Bdellovibrio bacteriovorus: one gene and its partner. Each later gene encodes a partner of the first gene's protein in a complex. Links are inferred from orthologs where the notes say so. Each region holds a gene or a part of one and is shown on either strand. Other genes may lie near its edges. The genes, in order: AZI87_RS15240 and dnaN.

The links.
Region 2: the proteins of AZI87_RS15240 (region 1) and dnaN are in contact, whole or in part, in a cryo-EM structure (PDB 8GIZ), measured with the Escherichia coli proteins. The link is inferred for Bdellovibrio bacteriovorus from one-to-one orthologs.

What each region holds. Positions count from the first base shown.
Region 1 is NZ_LUKD01000008.1:125,121-131,372, forward strand. What follows is about bases 2,204-5,107. They hold AZI87_RS15240 (ATP-binding protein), read left to right. Parts: upstream 2,204-3,135; coding sequence 3,136-4,080; downstream 4,081-5,107. Other genes in these bases: AZI87_RS15230 (hypothetical protein), read left to right, coding at 2,204-2,480; tmk (dTMP kinase), read left to right, coding at 2,493-3,128; AZI87_RS15245 (TatD family hydrolase), read left to right, coding at 4,095-4,865; AZI87_RS15250 (S1 family peptidase), read right to left, coding at 4,866-5,107. In the rest of the region: AZI87_RS15220 (diacylglycerol/lipid kinase family protein), read right to left, coding at 1-392; AZI87_RS15225 (metallophosphoesterase family protein), read left to right, coding at 402-1,193; more of AZI87_RS15230, read left to right, coding at 1,317-2,203; more of AZI87_RS15250, read right to left, coding at 5,108-5,720; tpx (thiol peroxidase), read left to right, coding at 6,065-6,252. UniProt on the Escherichia coli protein: Part of the beta sliding clamp loading complex, which hydrolyzes ATP to load the beta clamp onto primed DNA to form the DNA replication pre-initiation complex.
Region 2 is NZ_LUKD01000001.1:1,465,474-1,471,745, forward strand. Bases 1-2,924 are described here. They hold dnaN (DNA polymerase III subunit beta), read left to right. Parts: upstream 1-871; coding sequence 872-1,978; downstream 1,979-2,924. Other genes in these bases: dnaA (chromosomal replication initiator protein DnaA), read left to right, coding at 1-644; recF (DNA replication/repair protein RecF), read left to right, coding at 1,978-2,924. Also shown: more of recF, read left to right, coding at 2,925-3,105; gyrB (DNA topoisomerase (ATP-hydrolyzing) subunit B), read left to right, coding at 3,153-5,570; gyrA (DNA gyrase subunit A), read left to right, coding at 5,597-6,272. UniProt on the Escherichia coli protein: Confers DNA tethering and processivity to DNA polymerases and other proteins. Acts as a clamp, forming a ring around DNA (a reaction catalyzed by the clamp-loading complex) which diffuses in an ATP-independent manner freely and bidirectionally along dsDNA.

The DNA of each region.
Region 1 (6,252 bases):
ACTACGTTCATAAATGGAATGCCATTCACGATGCCGGTATCAACGACGTGGATCTGTCCGGTTTTTAAAAGTTCCAAAGCGTCTTTGGTGTTTGTTGGAATATTCAAAGTTCGAGCTAAGTTATTGGCGGTTCCTGAGGGAATTAAAAGCAATGGAAGGTTGTGGCGTATCAGAGCCGGCAAGGCTTCGCGCACGGAACCATCGCCACCCGAGACAAGCACGATAGGACTTTCTTTTGCGAAGTCATCAATAACTTCTGTCATCGGACGTTTCGGTGTGCTCTTGTGATCCAACACCTCATAGCCGTTTTCTTTCAGCCACGCCGTAATTTCCTCCTCGACCAAGTGGCCTTGACGAGCCTTGGGGTTGACCAACACGAGGATCTTTTTCATAGTATTTCGATGAAGAGAGTTCTGCATATTTCTGATCTCCACTTCGGGCGCATTCATCCTCCGGCCATTGAGGCGCTTGAAAATTTTTTGGCGGCTCAACAACAAAAGTTGGATCTGATCGTCATGACGGGGGATTGGACCCAACGGGCTCGCAAAGGCCAATATCAGGCCGCGGCCGAGTTCATCAAACGGTCTCCCTTTCCAGTATTAACGATTCCCGGAAATCACGATATTCCTTTGTACAATTTCGTCGCGCGTCTGGTGCAGCCTTTGAGAAACTACAATCGTTTTATCCGCAGTGTGACGACTGACACTTTTGAAGATCCCGAAATGGTGATCGTGGGATTCCGTACGGCCAGTGTTTTTCGTCCCGTTGAAGGACGCGTTTTAAAAAAAGATATCGAACGCGCGGAAAAGGTTTTTTCAAATGCGCCCGACTCGGCCCTGCGGGTGATTGCATGCCATCATCCTTTGTTTCAACCTAAAGACCTGGCTCGCATCCAGCCTGAATATCTGGCGAATCGAGTCTTGGCTCTGAAGCCGCATTTGGTTTTAAGTGGGCATTCGCACTTAAATTGGGTGGCCACCGTCAAAGATGAAGAGGGCCATCAGATTTTGCACATATCTGCAGGAAGCGCGACATCAGATCGCTTGCGCGGAGAGGTTAATAGCTTTCATATTATCACCACTGAAAATGCGGGTGTGAATATTGAAACGTATTTTCTTTCCGAGGAAGGTTTTGTGATCCCGAAGGGCGAAGTGCACAAGTCCGTCAGATGGGAGCCATTTATAAACCTGTAAGGCCTCGGCTTTCAGTGCCCTGGGAAGGTTCGATGTCGAAGGCTTAGACATACGAGCTCTCGTCCAATCAAATACTTAGTACTCGAAAAACCCGGTCTTGGCTTTGCACCAAGTCCCATCAGTATGAAAACACAGTGGCGCTTCTTATTGGTGGCTTTGCTTTTCCTTTTGCCTTCAGCACATTCATGGGCTGAAGACCCGTCTCGTATTGAGACGGAAGTTGAAGAAAAACTTCTAGATAAGGTTCAGATCGCCGACCAAGAGCGGACGCTTATCAAAATTGCCGAAGACAAGATCTTCGAGTTTGACAAGTACCCTGACCGCGAAGAGATGAAAGCAGCTTTAGGCTTAAAGCTTCCTGAAAAAGTAAAACAGCAGATTTTAGCTCGAGGCGGATCTATCGAAGAAGCCGACCCAATGCAGGCTTATGAAAGTCTTCCTGAAGATAGAAAACAAAAGTTTCAAGAAATGCGTTTGATGTTCTTGGCTAATGCGGCTCGTATTATGAATTCAACAAAGTTTGTATTCGGCGCGGGCAGTGTGGTCGGAGATGCCTTTAGTTTTGTGAAGGTAAAAACCAAGCAAGCCTTCGGAAAAACAGTCGAGCAGACGCCGACAGAAAAAAGAACTTTTTCAGTGCGCAGCCATCAAGCAGTTCAAGCTGTGTTAAAAGGTATTGATTATAAATTATGGTCCCAAGCGCCTCTGGTGATTGACTCGAACGAGTTCGGATTGAGTGTTTCTGTAGGAGCGTTAGCTGAAACCGGCGTTTTGCGTAAGGGCGGCGGTGGTGCCGAAGAAGTGGGTTTAAGTTTCGCGTTTAATAAATCAAAGCGTGCCTTCGTTTTTGAGATTTTCCACAATTCAGAAAGTTTTGATAATACCAAAGCAGCAGTTTCGGTCTTGGGTATTGTCGGTAAAGCGGGCATCACTTTGGGCCGACGAAATGGGGCTGAGACTTTAAAAGGAAGTTCGTTTTATCCACCGGCAGTGCCTGGTTATAGTGTGTCATCACCTGAGTATTTCTCAGCTGGATTGAGTTCGAGTTTAGGTTTTCCTCCGCCTCCGTTGGCGGATCTATTGACGTTCACCAACCGCTTTGAACGCCATCATCTTATTCGTGTCACGGTGTCCCCATTGGTTAAGGGCTTCGTCAGACTCGAATTTGGCGACGTTCGCGGTTCAATGCGCCTTGTCGGAATGCGTTTTGTTGACGTCTATCGCGCTATATCTGACAAAGTTCTATCGTACGGCCGTGGCCGTAGCTGCAGTGTAGTCTTTAATTAGAAGTTGGCCTTAATGAAATTTTTGGTTTTTGAAGGATTGGATGGCTCTGGGAAGAGCTCCTTGATGCGTGCCCTTGAAGGGGAACTGGCGCGTCGTGGGGTGGCTTTTCAACGCACTCGTGAACCGGGAGGAACACCTCTTGGGGATGAAATTCGCAATATGATTCTTCGTACGGAAGGGCCTTCGCCACTTCCCCGCACTGAACTTCTTTTGTATGAAGCAAGCCGCGCTCAACACGTCGAACAAGTGATTCGTCCGGCTTTGGCCAAAGGGACGTGGGTTCTTTGTGATCGCTTCACCGCAAGTTCAGTGGCCTTTCAAGGCGGCGGTCGTGATATTTCTGAAAAAGATGTGATGTCTTTAAACGACTTCGCTACGGGTGGTTTGAAACCCGATCTAACAATTCTTTTAGATCTTTCTGTCGAGGAATCTCGCTCACGTCGTCAAGGGCGTGGGGCCGCTAACGGAGAAAGTGAAGATCGCATCGAGTCTGAAGCGGATTCCTTTCACGAAAAAGTGCGTCAGTCTTTTTTAAAGCAAGCTCGCGCTGAAGCGTCTTCATGGCTTGTGCTCAATGCGCAAGAAACTCCCGAAGTTCTTTTCCAACAACTTCTGAAGGCTTTGGCCGAAAAGAATATTTTGAAATAGGTTGTTGATGGCTCGCTTGCTCGATTTCGTCTTAGGACATCAAGATATTATCGCAAAGCTGGTGGCTTCCTTTGAACAGGGAAAGCCCGGGCAGACGTATCTTTTTGTCGGACCTGCCGGCATTGGAAAAAAGCTCACCGCCAAAGGCTTGGCACAAGCGCTGGCTTGTCCACAAAGCCCTCGCGGTTGTGGCAAATGTCCATCTTGTTTCCGTATGGCGCAAGGGACGCATGAAGGTCTTAAGATCATTGAGCCTTCCGGCGCGCAAATCAAGATGGAACAAGCCCGTGAGGTGATTGAGTTCCTCAGTCTTAAAAGTCTTTCCGGAAATCGCGTGATCATCATCGATCAAGCGCAAAATTTAAATCCGCAGGCCGCAAACTCCTTGTTAAAAACTTTGGAAGAGCCTCCTGAAGGAACCTTCTTCTTTTTGATTGCTCCGAGTGTCGCGGGCTTGATGCAAACCATTCGTTCACGTTCCCGGATTGTGCAGTTCAAACCTTTGACGTCCGAAGATCTTCAGAAAAAAGTGAAAGCACCTGCCTGGGCTTTGCGCGCGGCTCGCGGAAGTTTCGAGAAGCTCGCACAGTTGCAAGAGGGTCCTGAGTTAGAGCTTCGTCAAAAATCCGTTGAGATGCTGAATCTCTTTTTGACGGATGCGGATTTTCTTTTGAATGAAACTTGGCGCACGGAATTCAAAGATCGTGCTCAAGGGCAGCGTCTGATTTCTTATTGGGTCAGCTTTATGAAGGACGCGATCTATCTTCAAGAAGGTGCTAAAACTCAGATCACGAATTTGGATCAGGCTCCCATTATTAAGACCTTGGCCGAATACAACCGCGAATTCTTATTGGCTTTAATGCAGAAGTCCCTGCAGGTAGAGCAGTCCTTTGGCGCCAACCGTGATCCTCAGTTGGTCATGGAAGAGTTCTTTATTACCCATCGTCCCTAGGGTATACTGACCCTATGGAATGGATTGATATTCACGCTCATTTAAACATGCTCGAAGAGGGCGTCGAAGCTGCAATTGCCAATGCAAAAGCTGCCGGCGTTCGTAAAATCATCACTATTGGTACCGAGCCTGGTGATCATCCCATCGTTTTGGATATCGCCCGCAAATATTATCCTGATGTGTATTGCACATTGGGAGTTCATCCCCACGACGGGAAAGTTTATACCGAAGAAGCGGGTCGCTTTATCGAAGAACATTCCAGTGAACCTTGTGTGGTGGCGATTGGGGAAATCGGTTTAGATTACTACTATGATCAGTCCCCTCGTGAACAGCAGAAAGAAGCTTTCCGTGCGCAGTTGGAAATCGCGAAACGCACGAAACTTCCGATTGAAATTCACACGCGCGATGCGGAAGAAGACACGATTGAGATCTTGAAGGAATTTAAAGGCGAAGTCACAGGACTTGTTCACTGCTTCACGGGAACAGAGTGGTTGGCAAAACAAGCTTTGGACGTGGGTTTGAATATTTCCATCAGTGGAGTTGTCACTTTCAAAAATGCCGACAGTCTTCGTGCGACGGTGAAGATGTTGCCACTGGATCGCATTCACGTTGAAACCGATGCTCCTTTCTTAGCGCCTATTCCAATGCGCGGAAAAAAGAATACGCCAGCCTACGTGGTTCACACGGCAAAATTTGTGGCGGAACTCAAAGGCATTTCAGAAGAACAGCTTTGCGAGCAAACGCGTATCAATGCTCTGAAGATGTTCCCCAAAATAAAATGGTAGTTAGTTCATTTTGTCGATGGCTTCGATGATCCAATCTGAAGCCGCGCCGACTTTCGTGGCTTGAGTTACACCCATACAGCTATACTGTCCGTTGGCGAGCTTGGGACCAAGTACGGCCGAGTTCACGCCGATAACTTTTAGCACGCCCTCTTTATGATAAAACTGCGGACCGCCGGAATCTCCTTGGCAGATAGAGGTGTCGGCACCGCTGACAGTCCAATAGCGATCGTCAGAGCGATGGTATGAAGAATCAATCGTCAAGATGCCCCGATGAAGCTGACCAAGATAAGCATAGATGTCTTGGTTTTTTCTTCCCGTATAATCTTTCGAGCGTCCGTAACCATACACATAGACTTCTTCATTAGAATAATCGGTGCGTCTGTCGGTATCGAAATCCACCGGCTGAAATCCGTCGGGTATCGAGCCTTCAAAGCGAACCACGGCAATGTCATGGTCATATAATTTTTTAGTGCTGTTATAGTCGGGATGAATTTCCCAGTCGCTAGCTTTGCGAGTGGTTGGGGAGCGTTGATACATTGAATATTTTTTCGTCGTGAAAATGATGTTCACGCCGGATAGGGACGGCAGGCGCTGTTTGTCGAAACAATGCCCTGCGGTCAAGACTGTGTGCGAGCCAATCAATGTGCCCGTACAAAAACCTAAGCCTTGGCCAAAGCGATTTGTCATCTCAACAAGAATCACACTGCGCGAAGCTTCGGTTGTTCTTTCCATGATGGGCTGGCCACCAATGACGGATGTGCCTGGCGCTGATGTCAGAGCGTCGTGGGAACTGATATCAGGGGAGCAGGCGATCAGCATCGTGGATGCTGTGAATAGAATCAGTGACTTTTTCAAGATCATCTCCTTGCATGGGGGTCCAAGAAATATCTGAGGTAGAGTATGAACTCAGGTGACGAAGAGGTAAGGTGTTTAAAGACAAGTGAAACTATTCAGCGGAATTGGGATGCGTCTTTAGAGGACAAATCTACTGCCACGGCGGCAGTAAGCAAATGCGTCAAGATTTAGTCTCCACCTCGTATCTTATTTTCGATAGTTGCTGTTCGATTCTGAAAAAATCAAGGAGGGCTCAGCCCGTCAAACGTACCTATGTAAGACAGCGCGAGGCATTCTTCTTGCGTGATAATAGACGCAGGATTAACGTGATTATGTCATTTTTCAATCTAACTTAAGGAGCTATTATGGCAAGCATCACTCTTAAAGGAAACCCAGTAAAAACAACTGGAGAACTTCCGGCAAAAGGCACAACAGTAAAAGATTTCAAACTTGTGAAAAACGATCTATCAGAAGTTTCTCTGGCAAATTTCGCAGGCAAAAAGAAAGTTCTTAATATTTTTCCAAGCGTAGACACAGGCACATGTGCGGCGTC
Region 2 (6,272 bases), on another replicon or contig:
GCTTTATCGACAGTCGTAAGCAAGTCATCTTAGCCAGCGATCGTATGCCGAAAGATATCCATGGTTTAGAAGACCGCAGTCGCACTCGCCTAGAACGCGGTTTGATTGCAGATATCACTATGCCGGATTTAGAGACTCGTATCGCGATCCTGCGTTATAAAGCCGAAAAATTTAACGTTCGTTTACCTGAAGATGTTGTGAATTATATCGCAAGAATCTCAAAACGTTCGATCAGAGAGCTTGAAGGTAATCTTAAGAAGGTCAAAATGTTCTCTGAACTGCAAGGCCTTCCGATCGATCACGAGCTTGTTAAACGCATTCTTTCGCACCATGAAACGCAATCCACGATCTCTGTTGAAGAGATCATGAAGCTTGTAGCAGACCATTATAAAGTGCGCGTTTTGGATCTTAAATCCTCTACTCGCGCCAAGCCAATTGTCGTTCCACGTCAAATTGCGATGTATTTGATTAAGAAGTTCTTGGATAAATCTTTAGTGGATATCGGGAAGGCTTTTGGCGGAAAAGATCACACAACTGTGATGAATGCTCTAGAACGCGTCAAGAATCTACAATCCACGGATCAAGATATTTCCAAAGATATCGAAGATTTAGAACAGAGAATCCACAATATCACAGGCGTGTGAATGTGGACTGTGGATAAGGTTGAGGAAAAATTTGGGGCTTAAAATGTGGATCCGAGTTACCCCCAAAATCAACCAAGTTTAAGACGATTTATGCAGAGTCTTTATCCACAAGTGTTTTTTAGTGTTTACATGGGTTTAGGGGATTTGTTAGGTTTTCCACGCCCCTACTACTACTACTAGTTATTTATATTAATAGTAATAGTTAATAAGAGGGCTCAAGAGGTTGTATGAAACTTGAAATTGATAAAAGAGATTTATTAAGCCTTATCGGAAAGACACAGAACATTGTTGAGAAGCGCAACACAATGCCCATTCTCATCAACGTCCTTTTGGAAGCTGATCAAAATGCTTTAAAAGTTTTTGCAACAGATTTGGAAGTCAGCCTGACAGACCAAACAAAGGTTCAAGTACATCAACCGGGAAAAGTGGCGGTCTCTGCAAAAAGTCTTTTCGAAATCGCAAAAGAACTTTCTGAAGGCCCAATCACTTTAATCAAAAAAGAAAACAACTGGTTGGAAATCAAGCAAGGGAAGTACACTTCAAAAATCGTCGGTATCTCTGCTGAAGAATATCCGATCTTCCCAACATACAACTCTCAAGGTTTTATCAGCATCAATGCCGGTGTTCTGAAAGAGATGATTGATAAAACAATCTACTCTGTTTCCAATGATGAAACTCGTTACCACCTGAACGGTGTGTTCTTTGAACTTTCACCTCAAGGTGGATTTAAGATGGTGGCGACGGATGGTCACCGTATGAGTCTAGTGAACAAACCGCTTTCTGAAGTGAAAGTGGCCGCTACTCAAGGTGTTATCATTCCTCGTAAAGGTCTTCACGAAATCAAAAAGATTTTGGAAGGCATTGATGGAAATGTGGAAATCGCAATCGAAGGTTCTCAATTCGTGTTGAAACATTCATCAACAATCTTGATGATCCGTTTGATCGAAGGAAAGTACCCGAATTATCAACAATTTATTCCACAGAAACTTCCGCAAAAAGTAATGATCCACCGTGAAGCATTCTTAACTTCATTGAAGCGTGTATCACTTTTAGCGAACGTAAAATCCAAAGCGGTGCTGTTAAATCTTTCTAACGGCCGTATGGAAATTTCTTCGAACAACCCAGAGCTTGGTGACGCGAAAGAAGAGATCGAAGTTGAATACGCAGGCGGAGAAATTAAAATTGGTTTCAACGCGAAGTATGTGACTGACATCTTGACGAGTATGAGCCAAGACAAAATTGATTTCGAATTGAACGATCATCTTTCTCCTGGATTGATCCGTCCTCACAACGACACGTCTTACACTTGCGTTGTGATGCCTATGAGAATCTGATGATTTTTGAAAAGCTACGTCTTGTTAATTTTCGTAATTACCGGGACGTAGTAGTTCCATTTTCTCCGCGTGTGAATGTATTTGTCGGTGAAAATGGGCAAGGTAAAACAAATCTTCTTGAGGCCATGTACCTGATTTCTCAAGGAGACTCTTTTCGCTACAGTGATAATCGCACCTTGATCAACTCGAATAACCAAGAGGCTTTGATCCAAGCGCTGATTACTCAAAATGATCTCCACTACAAACTCAAACTTGGATTAAGCAAAAGTCGCAAAGTACTAACTTTGAACGATAAGAAAGTGTCTTCCACTGACGTGCGCAAGATTTTTGCTAGTGTCGTGTTCAGTCCCGAAAGTTTAGCATCGATCAAGGAAGGTGCGGATTATCGCCGTGAACTTGTAGATGAATTACTCATCACCTTTGAACGAAGAAATGCGGATTTGATCGCGGAATATCGCAAAGCTTTGAAAACGCGCAATAAGATCCTTAAAAACTATTTGGAGGGTTTGAACGACAAAACGGTCACGGAGAACCTTTTGGACGCTCTAAACCCCCAATTCTTGCGTTTAGCGGCCGATTTAAGCCACGCCCGGATCAATGCTCTAGCGGGTCTTTCGAAAGATTTTAATAATGCCATGCAGTACATTTCTAAAAATGACGCTGTGGATATCTCGGTGGAATACCTGATTTCGGATCAAAATGCGGTGGGTTTTACCCGAGAAGAAGTCCAATTTGCGCTGCAAAAAAGGATGAATGAACTGCATGATGCGGAGCTCTCATCTGGAACCAGTCTGGTAGGCCCTCACAAGCACGATATTGTGTTCCTATATGGGCAAAAAGACTCAAGATTTTATTGTAGCCAAGGGCAGCAAAGAGCCATCATATTGTCTTTCAAAATGGCCCAAATTGTGTATCATAGGAAGGCTCACGGAACCTATCCGGTTTTGATGTTAGACGATGTTTTATCTGAACTCGATAAAGCCAAAAGAGATGCACTGATTACGTTCTTACACGAGATCAATACGCAGATTTTTGTGACGACGACAGATTTCACATTGCCTGAATCTTTCAGCCTCGATCAGCTTTCCGTTTTGCGCATCAAGGATGGTCACATCCTCGATGAATAACTTCACTCTGGTTTTCCAGGGTGTATGCAGTCAGTGAGGGGTACACAGTGTCAGTCGAAGAACAAAAAACATATTCCGCCGACTCGATTCAGGTTCTTGAAGGACTTGAAGCCGTTCGTAAACGTCCAGGGATGTATATCGGTGATACCGGTTTCAAAGGTTATCACCATCTTGTGTATGAGATTGTGGATAACTCGGTAGACGAACATCTTGCAGGACATTGCAAACACATCTACGTCACAATCAATGCCGATGAATCGGTTTCAGTTCAAGATGATGGCCGCGGTATTCCCGTAGGCGCACACAAAAATGGTAAATCTGCTCTTGAAATCGTTATGACCGTTCTTCATGCCGGCGGTAAATTCGACGGTGGTGGTTATAAAGTTTCCGGTGGTCTACATGGCGTGGGTGCTTCTGTTGTGAATGCACTTTCTGACCGTGTTTCTGTCGAAGTTCATCGTGAAGGTTTCGTATGGAGACAAAACTATGAGCGTGGCCGCATCGTCGCGCCAGTAGCTCAAGGTGAAGCTTCGAATAAAACTGGAACGACAGTGACGTTCAAACCGGACCGTCAAATTTTCAAAGATGAAACTGTCATCTATGATTTCGCTACACTTGCAAATCGTTTTCGTGAACTTGCATTCTTGAATGCGGGTCTTCATATTTCTTTGAAAGACGAAAGATCAGGAAAGAAACAAGATTTCCAATATGCAAACGGTGTTGCTGAATTCGTTCAGTACATGAATCAATCTAAAAAATCTCTTCACAATGAAGTCGTTTACTTCAAAGGTGAAAAAGACAATGTCGACGTAGAAATCGCTTTGCAGTGGAATGATTCTTATTCGGAATCTATCTTCACGTACTGTAACAACATCAATACTCACGAAGGTGGTACTCACTTAGTTGGTTTCCGTGCGGCTTTGACTCGTACAACGAATGCGTACGCGACGGAAAAAAACCTTCTGAAAGATTTGAAAGCAAACCTTGAGGGTGAAGACATCCGCGAAGGTTTGGCAGCCGTGATTTCAGTAAAGGTTCGTGAGCCTCAGTTTGAAGGACAAACGAAAACGAAACTTGGGAACACCGAAGTTAAAGGTATCGTTGAAGCCTTAGTGAATGAAAAACTTGCGGACTGGATGGATCGTAATCCTGCCGTGGCTAAGAATATTATTTCTAAGTGTGTGGAATCGGCGCGTGCTCGTGAAGCCGCTCGTAAAGCTCGTGATTTGACTCGTCGTAAGACAGCACTGGATGGTGGATCTTTGCCGGGTAAGATGGCGGACTGCCAAGAACGTGACCCCGCACTTTGCGAATTATACCTGGTGGAGGGAGATTCTGCCGGTGGATCTGCGAAACAAGGACGTGATCGTCGTACTCAAGCGATTCTGCCTTTGAAAGGTAAAATCCTAAACGTCGAAAAAGCGCGTTTTGATAAAATTATTTCTTCTGAAGAGATCAAAGTTATTATCTCTGCGTTGGGAACTGGTATCGGTAAAGACAACGTGAACGTGGATAAAATCCGCTATCACAAAATCATTATCATGACCGATGCCGACGTCGACGGATCGCACATCATGACTCTGCTTTTGACATTCTTCTATCGTCAAATGCCGGAGGTTCTAGAGCGCGGTTATGTTTACATCGCTCAACCACCACTTTACCGTGCGAAAAAAGGTAAAGAAGAAACTTATTTGAAAAACGAAGCAGCATTAACCGAGTTCCTTTTAAGCTCTGGTTTGAATGCTTTCAAAATCAAAGGAAAAGAAAGCTTGAAAGAAGCCGATCTTCGTCAATTGATTTTGAACATTCAAAGATTCAATGACCTTCTTCGTGTATCTTCAAAAAAGTACGACAAAGATGTTTTGTATTTCTTGTTAAGCAAGGTAGGCGATTTCGAAAAAACTTTCGCCGACGCTGGTAAAATCCAAACTTCTTTGAACGATTTGGGTGATTGGATTAAAGGAAATCAAAAACTGGGTATCACAGAGTACAAAGGCGAAGTTAAAACAGATGAAGCTACAGGAAAACCTTATGCTGACATCTACACTGTTCGTTACGCGGATCGTATGACGACAAAATTCAGCCTTGAAAGCTTGCGTTCTTCCGAAATTATCGAGCTTCGTAAAATCTGGAATGATATCCAAGGTGTGAGCACTCTTCCGATGACAATCATGGAAGGTGAAACTGAAATTGAGTTCGATAACTACAACGAATTCTATTCTCACGTAATGGAATCTACGAAAAAAGGAATGTACATCCAACGTTACAAAGGATTGGGCGAGATGAATCCGGAGCAGTTGTGGGAAACTACACTGAATAAGGAAAACCGCACTCTTCTTCAAGTAAACATTGATGATGCTGTTGCAGCGGATGAGACATTCTCAATCTTGATGGGTGAAATGGTTGAACCGCGTCGTCAGTTCATCCATGACAATGCCCTTCTTGCTCGTAGTTTGGACGTTTAATTTTAGTTTTTTAAGTTGGTGAAGTTATGGAAAATAATAATGAAGAAAAAGGCGTAACCCGCGTCGATGTCAGTAAGGAAATGCGTGATGCCTACCTTCAGTACTCGATGTCTGTTATCGTGGGTCGTGCCCTACCCGATGTTCGCGACGGTTTAAAACCAGTTCACCGCCGTGTCTTGTTTGCACAAAGTGAAATGAACAACCGACCTGGCAGACCTTACTTGAAGTCTGCCCGTGTTGTCGGGGACGTAATCGGTAAATACCATCCTCACGGTGACTCTGCGGTTTACGAAACTATGGTTCGTATGGCCCAGGATTTCTCTTTGAGATATCCACTTGAGGATGGACAAGGAAACTTCGGTTCTATCGACGGCGATAGCGCGGCAGCTATGCGTTACACTGAGATCCGTATGACTCATCTTGCAGAAGAACTTTTGCAAGATATCGATAAAGAAACTATTCCGTTCGGACCGAACTACGACGACTCTTTGCAGATTCCTCTAGTTCTACCGGCGAAGTTCCCGAATCTTTTGGTGAATGGTTCTTCAGGTATCGCCGTTGGTATGGCGACAAATATTCCTCCGCACAACTTGGGCGAAGTCATTGATGGTTGTATTGAACTTATCAATAAGCCGGACTGTACACTTGAAGACTTGATGGTTCACATCAAGGGCCCAGACTTCCCATCTTACGGTGTGATTG